Regions from separate parts of the Paenibacillus sp. FSL R5-0473 genome, predicted to be linked through region 1. Evidence: riboswitches for the same ligand, from Rfam matches in the RefSeq annotation. Region 1 holds a riboswitch; the other holds the start of a gene.
What was found. Region 1 has a riboswitch for glycine ahead of sdaAB (L-serine ammonia-lyase, iron-sulfur-dependent subunit beta). Riboswitches for the same ligand answer to the same signal wherever they lie in the genome.
Positions count from the first base shown of each region.

Region 2: linked by a shared signal. The riboswitch ahead of gcvT (glycine cleavage system aminomethyltransferase GcvT) and the one ahead of sdaAB (L-serine ammonia-lyase, iron-sulfur-dependent subunit beta) in region 1 are both predicted to bind glycine.

Region 1 is NZ_JBBORL010000001.1:5,380,956-5,389,793, reverse strand. Features, by position in the region: gene MKY28_RS23590 (phosphotransferase enzyme family protein) at 1-837, shown strand, start outside; gene MKY28_RS23585 (hypothetical protein) at 915-3,848, shown strand; glycine riboswitch at 3,983-4,107, shown strand; glycine riboswitch at 4,112-4,248, shown strand; gene sdaAB (L-serine ammonia-lyase, iron-sulfur-dependent subunit beta) at 4,387-5,076, shown strand; gene sdaAA (L-serine ammonia-lyase, iron-sulfur-dependent, subunit alpha) at 5,066-6,004, shown strand; gene MKY28_RS23570 (YhgE/Pip domain-containing protein) at 6,193-7,407, shown strand; gene MKY28_RS23565 (helix-turn-helix transcriptional regulator) at 7,462-7,974, shown strand; gene MKY28_RS23560 (alpha-glycosidase) at 8,115-8,838, opposite strand, start outside.
Region 2 is NZ_JBBORL010000001.1:613,260-622,097, reverse strand. Features, by position in the region: gene MKY28_RS02860 (BglG family transcription antiterminator) at 1-1,995, opposite strand, end outside; gene MKY28_RS02855 (PTS mannitol transporter subunit IICB) at 2,034-3,488, opposite strand; gene gcvH (glycine cleavage system protein GcvH) at 3,908-4,300, opposite strand; glycine riboswitch at 4,645-4,767, shown strand; glycine riboswitch at 4,771-4,871, shown strand; gene gcvT (glycine cleavage system aminomethyltransferase GcvT) at 5,089-6,225, shown strand; gene gcvPA (aminomethyl-transferring glycine dehydrogenase subunit GcvPA) at 6,222-7,577, shown strand; gene gcvPB (aminomethyl-transferring glycine dehydrogenase subunit GcvPB) at 7,715-8,838, shown strand, end outside.

The DNA of each region.
Region 1 (8,838 bases):
GCAAGTATGACCGGCATTCAGCATACGCTTCCTGCGCTGGAGGCAGAGATGAACCTGCTTCATGAGTTAAACGCAACGACAGCATTGCGCATGCAGCATCCGGTACGGAATGTATCGGGAGACTGGGCCACGGTATGGAAAAGTGAAGCGGGTAAAGAAATCTGCTGTACAGTACTGGAGTGGATTGAGGGAAGGGACATCCAGCAGGGAGAACGCCTGACAACAGAGCAGATCTATGATCTGGGGGCACAACTGCAGATGCTTCATCAATATGGGCGTGAGCAGAATCAGACAGATCGAACAAAGGTGCGGCCGGCATATGGCAATAGCCATGAGAACTTGGTCATGCTAGGGCAGCTAGAGGAAGGTGTCCGACTGGGGATTTTTACAACGGAAGACTTTGATCTGCTTCGTGAGACGTTTGAGAACATTAATGAGCAGTTAGAAACATACCCGCAACACGCAGGGACATGGGGGATCATTCATGGGGATATTACTCGCAACAATCTGCTGATAACGGAGCAGGGAATTTCCATGATTGATTTTTGTCTACACGGTTATGGTTATTATCTTTTTGATGCCGGAGGGGCAGCACTTATGTTCAATCGGGAGGAACGTGACATATTTTTATCCGGTTATACCCAACAGATCGCACCACTGACGGATCGTGATATCCGGTTAATGGAAGGGTTTATGTTGATCTTTACACTGGGTTATTATGCCTTTCAGATGGCGAATGAGTCGAGGCACGAATGGATGAAAGATCGCATGCCGAAGCTATGCAGCAAGTATTGTAGACCCTATGTACAAAATGAGCGTATTTTCTATGAGTTGTGACGACATCTACTTGTTTGTTACATATACATAAAGGATGATCATGACCCGGCGAAGGCTGGCAGAGGAGGCATCCATGTATGGCTGTTTTATCAACAGGCCCCATTGAAAATAATGTTGTTGCGGGAAATGGGCGTCCTACCCAGAGAATTACGATAAGGCTGGATAATAGGAATACAATTAGTATTTATACAGTTCTTGTTCAAGGATATTATTTGGTAGGCGTACGTACATTATATATCGAAGAGTTTTTCAATGTTTTGCCTAATCAGGTAATAACCAAGGATTTTTATGCGGATTTGGACGGGTTTGAATTTGTTTTTACAACGGATGATGCTACTGTGGAGGATGTGCAGATTTCGGTCTGGGGGAAAAACCAGAATGGAGAACTGGTCACCGCTCATCGTCTCGTATCTGAGGAATTACTGGGGGCATACAGCGGTGGTATTTCAGGTGTAACTGGAGCCACCGGTGTTACAGGTGCAACAGGCGTGACAGGAACGACCGGAGATACTGGATCTACAGGTGCAACGGGAATAACTGGAGTGACTGGGGCAACTGGTACGACAGGTGTACCGGGAACGACTGGAGATACTGGAGTAACAGGCGCAACGGGGGTAACAGGGGCGACTGGAGGTACTGGAGATACGGGAGCGATAGGACTGACGGGAACGACCGGAGTCACTGGTGTTACAGGTGCAACGGGAGTAACAGGAACGACAGGAGCCACTGGTGTTACAGGTGCGACAGGGACGACCGGAGTTACTGGAAATACAGGTGCGACAGGTGCGACAGGTGTAACAGGGGTGACCGGAGTCACTGGTGTTACAGGTGCAACAGGCGTAACAGGGACGACTGGAGGTACTGGAGATACGGGAGCGACAGGACTGACGGGAACGACCGGAGTCACTGGTGTTACAGGTGCAACGGGAGTAACAGGGGTGACCGGAGTCACTGGTGTTACAGGTGCAACGGGAGTAACAGGGGTGACCGGAGTCACTGGTGTTACAGGTGCAACGGGAGTAACAGGAACGACAGGAGCCACTGGTGTTACAGGTGCGACAGGGACGACCGGAGTTACTGGAAATACAGGTGCAACAGGTGCGACAGGTGCGACAGGTGTAACAGGGGTGACCGGAGTCACTGGTGTTACAGGTGCAACCGGAGTAACAGGAACGACCGGAGTTACTGGAGATACGGGAGTGACAGGACTGACGGGAACGACCGGAGTCACTGGTGTTACAGGTGCAACAGGCGTAACAGGAACAACAGGAGGTACTGGTGTTACAGGCGCGACAGGCGTAACGGGTGCGACCGGAGTTACAGGTGCAACAGGCGTTACAGGGACGACTGGAGTTACTGGAGATACGGGAGCGACAGGACAGACGGGGACGACGGGAGTCACTGGTGTTACAGGCACGACTGGAGGTACCGGGGTTACAGGTGCAACAGGCGTAACAGGGGCGACTGGAGATACTGGTGTTACAGGTGCAACCGGATTGACGGGAGCAACAGGAGTCACTGGTATAACAGGTGCGACAGGACAGACGGGGACGACCGGAGTCACTGGAGATACGGGAGCGACAGGACAGACGGGGACGACGGGAGTCACTGGTGTTACAGGTGCGACAGGTGTAACCGGAACGACTGGAGATACTGGGGTTACAGGTGCAACAGGCATGACAGGAACGACGGGAGTCACTGGTGTTACAGGTGCGACAAGCGTAACGGGGACGACCGGAGGTACTGGGGTTACAGGTGCGACAGGCGTAACAGGGACGACCGGAGGTACTGGGGTTACAGGTGCGACAGGCGTAACGGGGACGACCGGAGGTACTGGGGTTACAGGTGCGACAGGCGTAACAGGAACGACTGGAGTCACTGGTGTCACAGGTGTCACAGGTGCAACAGGAGTATCGGGAGCGACTGGAGTTACTGGAGATACGGGAGTGACAGGACTGACGGGAACGACAGGGGTCACCGGTGTTACAGGTACAACCGGATTGACAGGAACAACAGGAGGTACTGGTGTTACAGGCGCGACAGGCGTAACGGGTGCGACCGGATTTACTGGAGATACGGGGGTGACAGGACAGACGGGTACGACCGGAGTCACTGGTGTTACAGGCGTAACAGGGGCAACTGGAGGTACCGGGGTTACAGGTGCTACAGGCGTAACGGGAACGACGGGAGTCACTGGAACAACCGGGACGGCCGGAGTAACGGGAGCAACGGGAGCGACCGGAGTCACTGGGGCTACAGGTGCGACAGGCGTGACCGGAACAACCGGGACGGCCGGAGTAACGGGAGCAACGGGAACGACCGGAGTCACTGGAGCAACTGGTGCGACAGGCGTAACAGGGACAACCGGGACGGCCGGAGTAACGGGAGCAACGGGAGCGACCGGAGTCACTGGGGCTACAGGTGCGACAGGCGTGACGGGAACAACCGGTACGGCTGGTGTAACGGGAGCAACGGGAGCGACCGGATTCACTGGGGCTACAGGTGCGACAGGCGTGACGGGAACAACCGGTACGGCTGGTGTAACGGGAGCAACGGGAGCGACCGGATTCACTGGCGCAACAGGAGCTACTGGATCGACAGCAGCTTCTGCCCCTGCGGATTCTTCCTTGTTTGCTGATAGCCAGACCACGGCGTTGGGTCTTTCATTAGTAGCTGAAACGACGATTCAGACACTTAATGTACCTGTAGTGGCAGGTCAACGCGTGAAAATCGATAATAGTACACAAGTAGCAATAGTTGTAGGGTCTAACTGGAGTATTGCGTATAACATTAATCTGAGACGTAACGGAGTGTTAATTAATCAATTGCAACTCTCACGAACCGGTAATGCTTCGGGAACGTTGAGGTTTCTTTCCTCCAACACTTACGTGGATACATCCCCGACTACAACGACTAATGCATACACGATAAGTATCCAATTTACGACAACTAGCAACGTCACGAGTGCCTCAGCGGAAGTGAGAAATCTGAATGCTATTCGTTTCAGTTAAAATAGACATCGAACTTATGATAATTACACGTTACTTTTGTTGACATATATGATGTTGTACATTACTCTATGGGTATACTTGATCAAAAATTTAGAAATATACCAATTCGAATCGAATTAAGATAATACAGCGGATGATAACGAGCGGGAGAGACCTGGATTAGCCGAGCACAATGGCTAGTGCTCAGGCACCGAAGGAGCAAGCTGCTGCGCACCCGGCGCAGTGGTTAATCTCTCAGGTAAATGTACCATCGTTGGACGCAACTCTGGAGAGTGCGCGAACTGCGCCACCCAAGGGGTATATGATCAGTCAGCCCGGTGAACTTGTCTGTAATCGCAGGCAGTGCACCCTTGTCGTGAGACACTGCTGATCGTGAAACTCTCAGGTATCGAGGACAGAGAGAGGGCCTAAGGCCTTCTTCTGTCCTTTTTTGATGTCATCATATCCAAAAAAAGGGACATTGTAGATGAAACTCCTGGATCGAAATGACGAATACATTTTACAAATATGAATCATGATTAATAATGGAGGGTTACAAGTGCGATTTAAAGATGTTTTCTCAATTATTGGTCCATCGATGACGGGGCCTTCAAGTTCACATACAGCTGGAGCGGCAAGGTTAGGGAGAATTGCTCGACAGTGGCTAGGATGTACGCCAGATCGTGCCCGGCTGACGCTGTACGGTTCATTTGCAGATACGTATCAGGGGCACGGAACAGATCTGGCACTGATCGGTGGTCTGCTGGATTATGTCACAGACGATCCGCGTATCCCGGATGCAGAGCAATACGCAGAGGAAGCGGGCATGGAGGTTGAGTTTTATACAAGTGGCCTACCTGCTCCTCATCCAAATACGGTCAAAATTGAGTTGTGGCATGGAGAACGTGCCTGCTCCTTAATCGGTGCATCCATTGGTGGTGGAAGCGTATCGGTGCATTCGATGAATGATTTTCGTGTTCAGATTAGTGGTGAGTTTCCAACACTCGTTCTGCGACATGCAGACAAAGCAGGGGTGCTTGCATCGGTAACGTCCACGATCAGTTCATCCGGGGTTAACATCGGGTACATGCAGGTGGACCGGAAAGCCCGTGATGGCGAAGCGCTTACCGCGATGGAAATGGATGGTGTGCCTAATCCTGATATGCTCAAGCGTCTAAGGGAACTCGATCATGTGCTGGACATTCGTGTCATTGATTTGAAGAGAGGAGTTGATTCGGATGCGGTTTAAACATTTGCACGAACTGAATACGATCTGTACAGCGGAATCCAAAACCATTGCTCAGCTGATGATCGAGGAGCAAGTTCAGGAGACCAATACACCGGAAGCGGATGTTGTGAAGCAGATGTCTGAATATTATCAGGTGATGAAGGAAGCGGTACGCAAAGGGTTAACGGAAGATACAACATCACGCAGTGGATTAACAGGTGGAGACGGCAAAAAAATGGCCGAGTACATTCGCAAGGGTGAGACTTGCTCAGGAGATGCTTCCGCACTTGCCATGGCGTATGCCCTGTGTGTATCTGAAGTGAATGCCTCCATGGGTCGGATCGTGGCTACACCAACAGCCGGTTCCTGCGGCATCATCCCGGGTGTGTTTATCAGTTCACAGGAGCGATTTGGCTGGACGGACGAACATTTGGTGAACGGGTTGTTCTGTGCGGGAGCAATTGGTTATGTTATCGCGAACAATTCATTTATCTCCGGAGCCGAGGGTGGCTGTCAGGCGGAAGTGGGTTCCGCTATCGGCATGGCTGCGGGTGCCATGGTTGAACTGCGTGGAGGTACACCGGAACAGGTCGTTCATGCCGTTGGTTTGGCGTTAAAAAATACACTGGGCCTTATCTGCGATCCGGTCGCAGGCCTTGTTGAAATCCCATGCATCGTCCGTAATGGACTGGGTGCAGTTACGGCGCTGGCTGCGGCTGACATGGCCCTGGCCGGAGTGCGTAGTGCCATTCCGTCAGACGAAGTCATCGATGTCATGCTGGAAGTAGGCAGTGCGATGCCGAGCCGTCACCGGGAGACAGCCCAAGGTGGACTGGCCCAGACACCTACCGGCCGCAAAATGATGCAGAAGTTGGCTAAACCAAAGGCAAAGCGTGCCGAGCCTGAGGCTGAGTCCCCTGCTGAAAATGACGTACAAACTAAGGCATAAATCGGATTGATATGAAAAGCCGGTACAAATCTTCCTGGTGAAGAGATGTATCGGCTTTTTTTGTCTTTTTCCAACGAAGAAAAACAAAAAAACATTGACGATTTATATATCGATTAGATATATTAACAACTGTCATATATCAATACGATATATAAAAGAGCGAAACAAAACTAAAGGAGATGGATAGAATGAAAGGTATTTTCCAGACGAGTCTACTGTTTTTGAAAAACGGAGCCACCATTGTAGGTTTAATTACGGCTGTGCTGTTTCAGGTTTTTTTTAACATCATCTGGCTTAGCGGATACGACCAGGTTAACGAAAGAATGACTCAATTGGCTGTCACCATCGTGAATGAAGATGGGGTAGCGGCTGAACCAGTGGCTAAGTCTTTGGCGGCAGGTCTGAATTTCGAGATCAAACCATCTGAATCGATGCAAGAAGCACGACAGATGTTAACGGATCGGAATGTGTACATGATTATTGAGATTCCATCAGGTTTCATGCAACAGGCAGAAGACTTGTCAAAACCGATGACAGTGAAGTATGTGATGAACGAATCAAACGTGGCTACCGTGAAAAGTGTGATGCAGAACGTAGCCGCACAAGTTACAGCGACGTTGAACCGTGAAGTACAAGAGAATGGCATTCGCGGAGTGCTGAATCAGTCCGGTATGACTGCTGATCAGTCCGATGCGCTGGCGCTTGGGTTGTCTTCACGCGTGGAGGCAGAAGTGGAGCGACTGAATCCTGTTGATAATTTTTCTTTTTCCATGGTACCGATGTTGATTGTAACGGCTACGTTTACTGGAGCGATGTTGCTTGGCATGAATCTGCAGAAAGTATCTGGTGAACTGAGTAACAGGGCAGGGAAATGGGAGCGTTTCTGGGCGCGCAACATCGTTAATGTTGGTGCTGCATTTATTGTCTCGCTCGTTGGGTCGGGGATGATGCACGTTATGGGGGTATCGTCAGCAGCCGGTTGGTTCATGTTATGGCTGTTCCAGTTGCTGGTCACCATATCTTTTATACTCATGGCTCAGTTGAGCTTGTTGTTGCTTGGCAATGCTGGGGCTTGGTTAAACAGTGCGCTGTTGCCTCTGCTGATGCTGTCCTCGGGATCAACGATTCCGCGAGATGTAATGCCTGACTTCTACCAAGGGATCGGTCATTATCCGCCAGCGACTTATGCCGTAGAAGGGATGATGAACCTTGTGCTCGGAGGAAACGGAATTGGCCGGGATGCGATGTTGCTCGCCGTAATCGGTGGTGTAACACTGACTCTGGGTGCGCTTTGCATCTGGATCAGACGCTCCGGCCCGGTACGTTCTGAAGCTCGTAGGGAGGACCAGCCTGCTGCTGTGCCTGTTGCTCTGAAAGCAACCGTTTCGTCATCTGATCATTGAACAAGGGGTACTGATTGTGATACGTTAAGGGGAATGGAAAGGAGCGGTACACCGATGAACACGCAGCATGTCATCCTCGGAATACTGCACAATCAGCCAAGTTCCGGATACGAGATCAAGCAGTACTTTGAACAATATTTTTCATTTTTCTTTGATGCCAGTTTCGGCACCATATATCCTACACTTGCGAAGATGGAAAAGTCAGGATTGCTGACTAAGGAATCGGTGAAGCAGGAAGGGAAACCTGATAAGAACGTGTATTCATTGACCCCTGAAGGAGCAGCGCAATTTCACGCCTATTTAATGAGTCCTTTGGAAGCTGAGGTATTTCGTTCTGATTTTCTGATGCGGTTGTATTTCGGAGAGTTGGCGGATGAAGATACCGTAACGGGTTGGATATCCAGCCAGTTGAAGCGAAAGGAAATGTTATACGCTGAACTTCAGCGCCAGATGGAGGAATTCGGCGAACGTATTTCGCCTGCACAGCGTCTGTGTCTGCAAGTGGGGCTTGTACAATATGAGGCCACCATCCAGTTGCTCAAGGAACAGCTGGTTCGGCCAGAGTAATCCATGGCCATAATGAATAACGTCAAAATCAAATAGGTGCTCCACAGATCAGGAACAGATCTGGGAGCGCCTATTTCGTTTGATATGCCGATGAACTGAACAGACTCCAGTCTTGCATATGAGCAAGTATAGCTTGGTGTTTATATGAGACTAGTGCTCAGTACAGCATATCCATACGCGGGCAATTCAATGGCGAGTACGCCATCTTCCTTGGCCGTACGATGGTTTCCGCCGAATAACTCGGTCCATTCCTCGTCACCGGCCTCCAGCTCGACAATAGCCGTCTCTTCTGATCGATTGAACAGAACCAGAATGCGTTCCTCCTCATTTTGTCGCTCAAATACCAGTTGGCTGCCATCGGGACGAGCCTGCAGGAAACGAACGGTGCCTTCTGCACGCAGGGCAGGATGAGCATGACGTAGGGAGATCAGTTTCTGATAAAAGTCGAACAGCTCTCGGTCCTGCTTCGCTTCATCCCATTCCATGCATTTACGGCAGCCCGGATCATGTTCGCCGTCCATGCCAATCTCGTCTCCGTAATAGATGCACGGAGCACCCATATAACTGAACTGGAATAACGCAGCCAGCTTCATCTTGCGCTGGTCGCCTTCACACAGTGTGAGCAGCCGCGTGGTATCGTGGCTGTCCAGCAAGTTGAACGCCACTTCGCTGGCCTGAAGCGGATAACGGGATAACTGTCGCCCGATGGAGTTTGCGAACTGTTCGGCGTGCATCGTATTTTTCACAAAGAAAGCATTCACGGCATCGGTAAACGGATAGTTCATGGACGCATCGAACTGGTCGCCTTGCAGCCAGGAAGAAGACTCGTTCCATACTTCGCCCAGAATGTAGGCATCCGGATTA
Region 2 (8,838 bases), 4.8 Mb from region 1:
CATTTCTTCCTGTAATAACAGTGCGCTGATCTCACTGAGAACCTCCAGGCTTTCCTTGGATAATTCTCTGGGACCAAGCATCAAGAGGACATGGGTAACTCCTGCCGGATCATCCGGCGTACGAAGGAGTGGCTCAGTGAGCTGAAACAAGCTAATGGACGGCCTGTAGATCCCCTCACTGCGTGTATGAAACAGCGCAAGTCTTGTGCCGGGAATCTTCTGACTCCCCACTGCCTCACGTGCCTCCAACCGTTTTGCGACCTCCTCCGGTTCCTTCAACACACCAGATCCATGGAGTACGTTGCACATCGCATACACCGTTTTATAGAATCCGACATCTTGGTTATCCAGCGGATACACCTGAAACTTGCCAATAATTCGGACGATTTCAACTAAGATAGCTTCCATTCCGTCAGGATCCGAGTAACGACTTGTCGTCTGAACCTCTATTTCACGGGGCTTATTATGCTGTCGTTGTAACGTTGTTGTTCGGATAAAATGACGCAGACTTTCGCTCTCTTCTGCTGTGAGCAATGGACTCACTTTGTAATACTGATGCTCATCCATCGGCAGATCAACAGTGGATAACACCAAATCATATTGATCTGTAGGTATACGGGCAGCTTCATACCAGGACACGCTGTCCATGATCCGAATCTCGGGAATCTCCTTGGATAATCGGCTGGAAAGCATGCGTGATGATCCAATTCCGCTTGTACACACGATGATCGCCCTGATCTCCCGTTTCAGTGCACGTAATCTCTCGATGGAAGCGCCAAAATGCATGACCAGGAAACCAATTTCCTCATCCGGAACGTCTGTGCCTGGCCAAGCTTGCCCTACAGATTTTTTGACATCTTCAAAAAGTGAATCATAATCCTTGCGAATCTGCTGCAGTAGCGGATTACGAATTATCTGTTGCCCTTCAATCCGCTCCATGACAGGTTGCATATGACCAAGCAGACCTTCACGAAGCAAACGATCCTCATGAAAGGCGTAATGCGTTCTCGCCTGCATCTGATCAATCAGTGAATGTACCCTATCCAGTAAAATTAAATCGTCTATTGGCAACAGCCGCGAAGAATGAATCCGCTGCTCTGTCTCAACTAATAGTCTGTGAAAATAAGCTTGCTCATCTTGGGAGAATGTCAGCCCCAGCTGGGTCGATAACACACCACACAAGCGGGAAGCCATATAAGGTGGAACCTTCATCTCATCCTGCTCTGCGACTTCATCTCCCTTGTTCTCCAGGGGAGGTATACGGCCAATGCCAAAGCCTTTACGAATACGTACAACCGCTACGGATAATTGAATCAGCAACTTCATGTATTGGCGTTCCGGGATGTTCTCCAGCCATTCGATATCTGGTTGCCATAACGCATTTTCGACCGTAAGTACATCACCATGTCCAATCATATCCAACAATTTTTGGTTTACGATGGAGCCCCCTTGTTCAGGTTGTCTTCCGAACAGGTCGGATTCATCCAAAAATTCGAGAGCAAGTGCAGCTATGGCTGTGCGATGAATCGTCTCACTTCCATTAATCTTGACGCCATATCCACGTCTGCGAACCAGCTTTAGTCCCGCCTGACGAATCCGTGACTCCAGATCGTCCAGATCAGTGGTTACGGTGGATACGGTCACTTTCAGATCCGAAGCCAAGGCGAGTAACTTTACAGGCTCCGGTTCATCCAGCAGGATGCAAAGCATGAAGAGCTTACGCTCTTCTGGCGTAAACTCTACATATTCTTTACCCTCTAGTTGCTGGCGCAATACAGCCAGATCATCGGAACTGGCATCGATTCGGATACCGGTTCCTGATTTTTTTTCCAGCCTCATGCCCAAAGGTTCAAGCCATTGTTCAATCATTTGCAGCTCACGGTGAACCGTTCGGGTACTGACCTTTACTTCAACGGCGATTTCGCCGGCAGTTACTTCATGTGGATGCTCTAGCAGAAACTCCACGATTTCACGTTGTCTTTTGGTAATACTCATATCTCAGCCTCCGGCTCAGGGAAAACAAATGCGTGCAATTACTTTAGACGTTCAACGAGCGCATCGTATTCCGGGCTTTTTAGGAAGTTGTCGATGGATATATGTTCTGCATTCGGTGCAACGGAGCGGGCACGATCGGTCAATACTTGTTGTGTGATCACCACGTCTGCATCCGGCGGGATATCACTGATAGCCGTATTGGTCACCGTTACGTCAATCCCCTCTGCCTTCATCTTCTTGCGTAGAATGGAAGCACCCATGGCACTTGACCCCATGCCTGCATCACAGGAGAAGACAATTTTCTTCACGTCTGTTTTGACGGTAGAAGAAGCCATATCTGCGGCTCTGTCTGCTTCACGTTGATTAGCCGTAATACCAGCGTTTGGCAGGGTTCCTTGACTCTTCATGTCTTTCATCCGACTGGATGCGGACTCCAGATCTTCGTCCTTTTGTTTACCCGTTTTCAGCAACACTGCTGCAACCAGGAAAGAAACGACGGCTGCTACAAGCACCCCTGCGAACATCGGCAGGTATCCACCTTTTGGTGTTAAGAAGAAATACGCGATAATACTACCCGGTGATGGTGCTGAAACAAGTCCTGCTCCGGTGAGCATGAATGTTAATGTACCTGCGACGCCACCCGCAATTGCGGCAAGAATCAGAATCGGTCTCATCAGAATGTAAGGGAAGTAGATCTCATGAATTCCCCCGAAGAAATGAATGATTACGGCACCCGGTGCAGAAGATTTGGCCATTCCGCGTCCGAAGAAACAGTAAGCAAGTAAGATACCAAGTCCCGGACCCGGGTTTGATTCAAGCATGTATAATACGGATTTTCCTAATTCTCTCGCTTGATCTGTTGCAATTGGTGTAAGAATCCCGTGGTTGATTGCATTGTTCAGGAACAATACTTTACCTGGTTCAATGATTAGGTTGACCAGCGGCAGCAAACCAAGATTCATTAAGCCCTGTACACCGGCAGATAATACTTTGCTAATCGCTTCTACAGCAGGCCCGATGCCCAGTAGCGCAAAAATCCCCAAGATCCCGCCAATAATACCGGCTGAGAAGTTGTTAACAAGCATTTCAAATCCGGCTTTAACTTTACCTTCAATGGATTTATCGAACTTTTTGATAATCCATGCTGCCAGTGGTCCGGCAATCATGGCACCGAGGAACATCGGGATATCACTACCCACGATGACCCCGATGGTCATAATGGCACCGACGACACCACCACGCTGACCATGCACCATCGTACCTCCGGTGTAACCAATTAACAGTGGCAGCAAATATTTGATCATCGGATCAACTAGCTGTGCAAGCGTCTCGTTAGGGAACCAGCCTGTTGGAATGAACAGAGCCGTAATTAATCCCCAGGCGATGAACGCTCCCATATTTGGCATGACCATACCACTCAGGAATCGGCCAAAACGCTGAACACCAACCCGTAGCCCACCTTTGGAATTGGACGATTGGTCCAAATTACTCATTGTATTATCCTCCTTGGATCAAGTGATTATGATTTATGAAAGGGGTATCATTTCTCCCCTGCTGTAATCCTAAGCGAGAATGCTCTCCTGTTCAATGAAATGAAAGCGTACTTTCGTCATGAACAATGATGACAACATTAGGTTATGTAATCGTTTTAATTGATGCATAATGGCTGAACCCATTGGTACACAAGACTTTTTTCGCCTATGACTTTTATCATTTCCAGAATCATTTTCTAACCTATAGCTTGGTCCAATCAGGTGATTCACATCCACAATCTGTTACAATCCACATTCAAAACCATTCTTTTAAAGCACAAAAAACCTGTGCAAGCATCCGGCTCACACAGGTCAAAACAATATGAAGCTCATTTCATTTGGTTATAAAATATATGTTAATAAGTACAAGTTCGTTAAAACTATTCTTCCGTATGTTTCCGATACGCGTCTGCATTCATCAATGTAGACAATGCTGCTGTCAGTTCTCCCTCAACACGGATCTCAATCATCCAGCCTTCCTCGTAAGGAGAGCTGTTCACAAGTTCAGGGGAGTCCTGCAACGAATCATTCACTGCAATAATTGAACCTGTGACGGGAGAGAACAAGTCCGACACCGTTTTGACCGATTCGATCGTTCCAATGCTGTCCTCTGCTTTTACATTGGTTTCAAGGTCAGGCAATTCCACAAACACAATGTCACCCAGCTGATGCTGCGCGAACTCGGTAATGCCAATACGTACAGTATCCTCCCCTACGGTTTGCACCCATTCGTGCTCTTCACTGTACAGGAAATCACTTTTCAATTCGCTCATCGATATCCGCCTCGCTTTTCATTAAATGAGTGCATGCGTTCTTTGACCTTAACCTTTTTCCCAGAACATAGCGTATGACATTTTTGAATCAAATGTCAAGATACCTCACAATTTATTTGCTGAACACCTCTAAATCCTGTAACCGGATTACACTCTTTCTTCATATACTGGTGAATATTAGAATAGTAAGCGTACTCTTTATAAATACACGAACAATAACATAAAAACTAAATTAAATATTCGGTTTTAAATCATTATCTATGATATCGTTCTTGACATCGGTAGTGGATTCACGTTTTAATGAGAGGAGTAAATGTGTTTATTGGACTATGTTATACCCGCGGATGAATGTAAAGGGAGAGATTACCCGTGACACCCGATTCGGGATGTACATGAGGTAACGCCGAAGGAGTAAACCACCGATAAGCGGGGGTGAATCTCTCAGGCAAAAGGACTTTTACGGGACGCAACTCTGGAGAGCATCTATTCGCCCTGTGCGGGCGTTATGATCACCCAAGGGGAAACCTGCTGCACAACGTAGCGGGGTAACTCTCAGGTACAAGGGACAGAGCCTTAGAATACAGCGTGCTACTTGGCATGCCGATTCTTTGGCCTGTCCTTTTCCTTTTTCCCAAAAAACGAAAAACAGGATGTAGAACGGCGCTGCCATAGCTGCCCTTACCATACTTATGTGATGAAAATATCTAGCTAAAAATTTAAAAATACCCTGGTTCATTGATCCACGATTGTATATCCGGCCGGCTCACGGCCCATGACGAGGTGATTTGATGTCCGATTTGCTTAGAACACCACTCTTCCCACTATATCAGCAATACGAAGGCGTACGGTGCATTGATTTTGGAGGCTGGGAGCTTCCGGTACAATTTAGCGGAATCCAGAAAGAACATGAAGCGGTACGCGAGCGCGCGGGACTGTTCGATGTATCCCATATGGGCGAATTCACGGTACAGGGTGAGCAGGCTGAAGTTTTTTTGCAACAAATGATGACTAATGATGTGACCACGCTAGTTCCCGGTCAAGCCCAGTACACCCTGATGTGTTATCCAGATGGCGGTGTGGTGGATGATCTGCTCGTGTATAAGCTGGAAGATCAGCATTATATGCTTGTGGTTAACGCCTCCAACATCGACAAGGATTGGGCGTGGCTGCAAGAGCACTTGATCCCCGGCGTAAGTATGACCAACGATTCGGAGCAAACGGCGCTGCTCGCCTTGCAAGGTCCACTGGCTGTAGATATTATCGGGAAAGTTACAGATACGGATGTAAGCTCGATTGAACCGTTTCGTTTTGTGCAGGATGCTGAAGTATGTGGAGTAAAATTACTGTTGTCCCGTACCGGATATACCGGTGAAGATGGCTTTGAACTATATGTTCCTGCGGACCAGGCTGCTGTGGTCTGGAATGGATTAATGCAAGCCGGTGAAGGTCACGGACTTGTACCGACAGGCCTCGGTGCTCGGGATACACTGCGCTTTGAAGCAAAGCTCCCTCTGTATGGACAGGAATTGTCGGCAACTATCTCTCCGCTTGAAGCTGGCGTTGGCATGTTTGTGAAGCTGAATGCCGGACCTTTTATCGGACACGAAGCCTTGTTACAGCAAAAAACTGACGGGCCCGCCCGCAAACTGGTCGGCATCGAAGTGTTGGAGCGCGGTATTCCCCGCCCCCACTATCCGATTTACGCCGAAGGCGTACAGATTGGTGAAGTGACAACAGGCACGCAATCACCTACATTGAAGCGTAATCTGGGGCTTGCCCTCATCGACAGCAAATACGCTGCGCTGGGAACCCCGCTTGAGATTGAGATCCGCGGCAAGAAACTAAAAGCCGAGGTCGTGAAGACCCCTTTTCATAAACGGACACGTACGTCGAAGACACCTACTCAAGGAGCTGATCAAGCATGAGCAAGCACCGTTACATTCCCATGACTGAACAAGATCAGAGCGCCATGCTCGCAACCATCGGTGTGGATACGCTGGAAGATCTGTTTCAGGACATTCCAAAAGAGATTCGTTATCAGGGCGAGCTACCTGTATCCTCCAAACTCGATGAATATGCGCTGACACGTCACATGTCCAAACAAGCCGGCGCCAACGCCAATTTCGAAACACACGCCAGCTTCCTCGGCGCAGGCATATACGATCATCATGTTCCTTCCGTCATCAATCATGTCATTTCCCGTTCCGAGTTCTACACTGCCTACACACCTTATCAGCCTGAGATCAGCCAAGGTGAACTACAGGCCATTTTCGAATTTCAATCCTACATCTGTGAATTAACCGGTATGGCTGTAGCCAATGCCAGTATGTATGACGGCGCAACAGCTTTTGCGGAAGCCGGTAATTTGGCCGCAGCGGCAACTCGTCGCAAACAGCTCATCGTATCCCGTACCGTTCATCCGGAAGCCCGTCAGGTATTGCAGGCGTATGCGCACGGACTCCGTCTGGAGATTGTCGAGATTGGTTATAAGGATGGCGTCACTGATTGGGATGCCCTGCAAGCCGCCATATCGGACGATACCGCTGCTGTCATGATCCAGAGTCCGAACTTTTTTGGTGCTGTGGAAAATGTGAAGCAGGCTGCCGACCTCGTGCATGCGCACAAGGGCCTGCTCGTTGTAAGTGCAAACCCGCTATCGCTGGGTCTGCTGGAAGCCCCAGGCAAGCTGGGTGCCGACATCGTTGTAGGTGATGCGCAACCCCTTGGCATCGCCGCTTCACTCGGCGGCCCGACATGCGGATATTTCGCCGTGTCCCAGCCTCATATGCGCCGAATTCCTGGCCGAATTGTAGGCCAGACCACGGATCGCAACGGCAAACGTGGTTTTGTACTCACACTGCAAGCACGTGAACAGCATATCCGCCGCGAAAAGGCGACATCCAACATCTGTTCCAACCAAGCTTTGCTTGCACTCAGCGCATCTGTGTATATGTCCATCATGGGTAAACAGGGTATGATCGATGTCGCGGATCTGAATTTGCAAAAGGGTCATTACACCCTGAATACATTAACTGCAATTCCTGGAGTTAGCCTTACTTTTAATGCACCAACATTTAATGAATTTGTGATTAAGCTTCCTGAAGGAACAGACGTGGATGCTCTTCAGTTGAAACTGCTGGATGCAGGCTTTATTGGTGGCTATGAACTTGGACGTGATTATCCTGAGCTTGCCGGACATATGCTGATTGCTGTTACCGAACGACGCAGTAAGGAAGAGATTGACGAATTCGCACGAGCATTGGAGGGATCGCTGTGACTCAGGAAACGACGACGACAACGACAACATCGGTACAAGGACAATCGGAAACAGGTACCCCTGTCTCCACTTCGGTTCAACCTGAGAAGGATACAACATTTAGTGCACAGACCTTATCTCCTGCTTCGGAACAATCATTGATTTTTGAACTCAGCAGCCCTGGACGTGTCGCTTATTCCTTGCCACAATGTGACGTTCCTCGCCAGGCTGCCGATACGTTGATTCCCCGGGAAATGCTCCGTTCGGAAGCAGCGGCACTGCCGGAAGTGTTTGAGGTAGATGTTATTCGACACTATACCGCGCTATCCCGTCGCAACTTCGGCGTAGATAACGGATTCTATCCACTGGGCTCTTGTACGATGAAATACAATCCAAAGATCAATGAGGATGTTGCTCGTTATAATGGATTCGCCAAAATCCATCCGTACCAGCATGAATCCAGCATTCAAGGTGCACTAGAACTGTTATATACGTTGCAAAACGACCTTGCAGGTCTGACAGGTATGGACGCTGTGACCTTGCAACCAGCAGCTGGTGCCCATGGAGAATGGACTGGACTTATGATGATTCGTGCCTACCACGAAGGTCGTGGCGAACAACGTACCAAAGTCATCGTGCCCGATTCTTCGCATGGTACCAACCCGGCAAGTGCAACCGTTGCAGGATTTGAAACTGTGACGATTCCATCCCGCGCAGACGGACTGGTCGATCTGGACGCACTCCGTGCAGCCGTTGGCTCCGATACAGCAGCATTGATGCTGACAAACCCGAATACACTTGGTTTGTTCGAGAAAGACATTCAGGAGATTGCATCCATCGTACACCAGGCTGGTGGCTTGTTGTATTACGACGGAGCCAACTCCAATGCCATTATGGGCATTACCCGTCCAGGTGATATGGGCTTTGACGTGGTGCATCTGAACTTGCACAAAACGATGAGTACGCCTCATGGCGGTGGTGGACCAGGTGCCGGACCAGTTGGTGTGAAGAATCGCCTGGTTCCGTTCCTGCCTAAGCCCATGGTTATCAAAAATGATGACGGTATGTATGCATTCGATCGTGAAGGCGATCAATCCATTGGTCGGGTGAAAGCCTACTACGGCAACTTCGGTATTCTGGTACGTGCCTATGCCTACATTCGCACCTATGGACCGGAAGGGTTACGCCGAGTCTCTGAATGCGCGGTACTGAATGCTAATTATATGATGGCCCGTCTCGCACCTTACTACGAGATTCCGTATCCAGGCGTATGTAAACATGA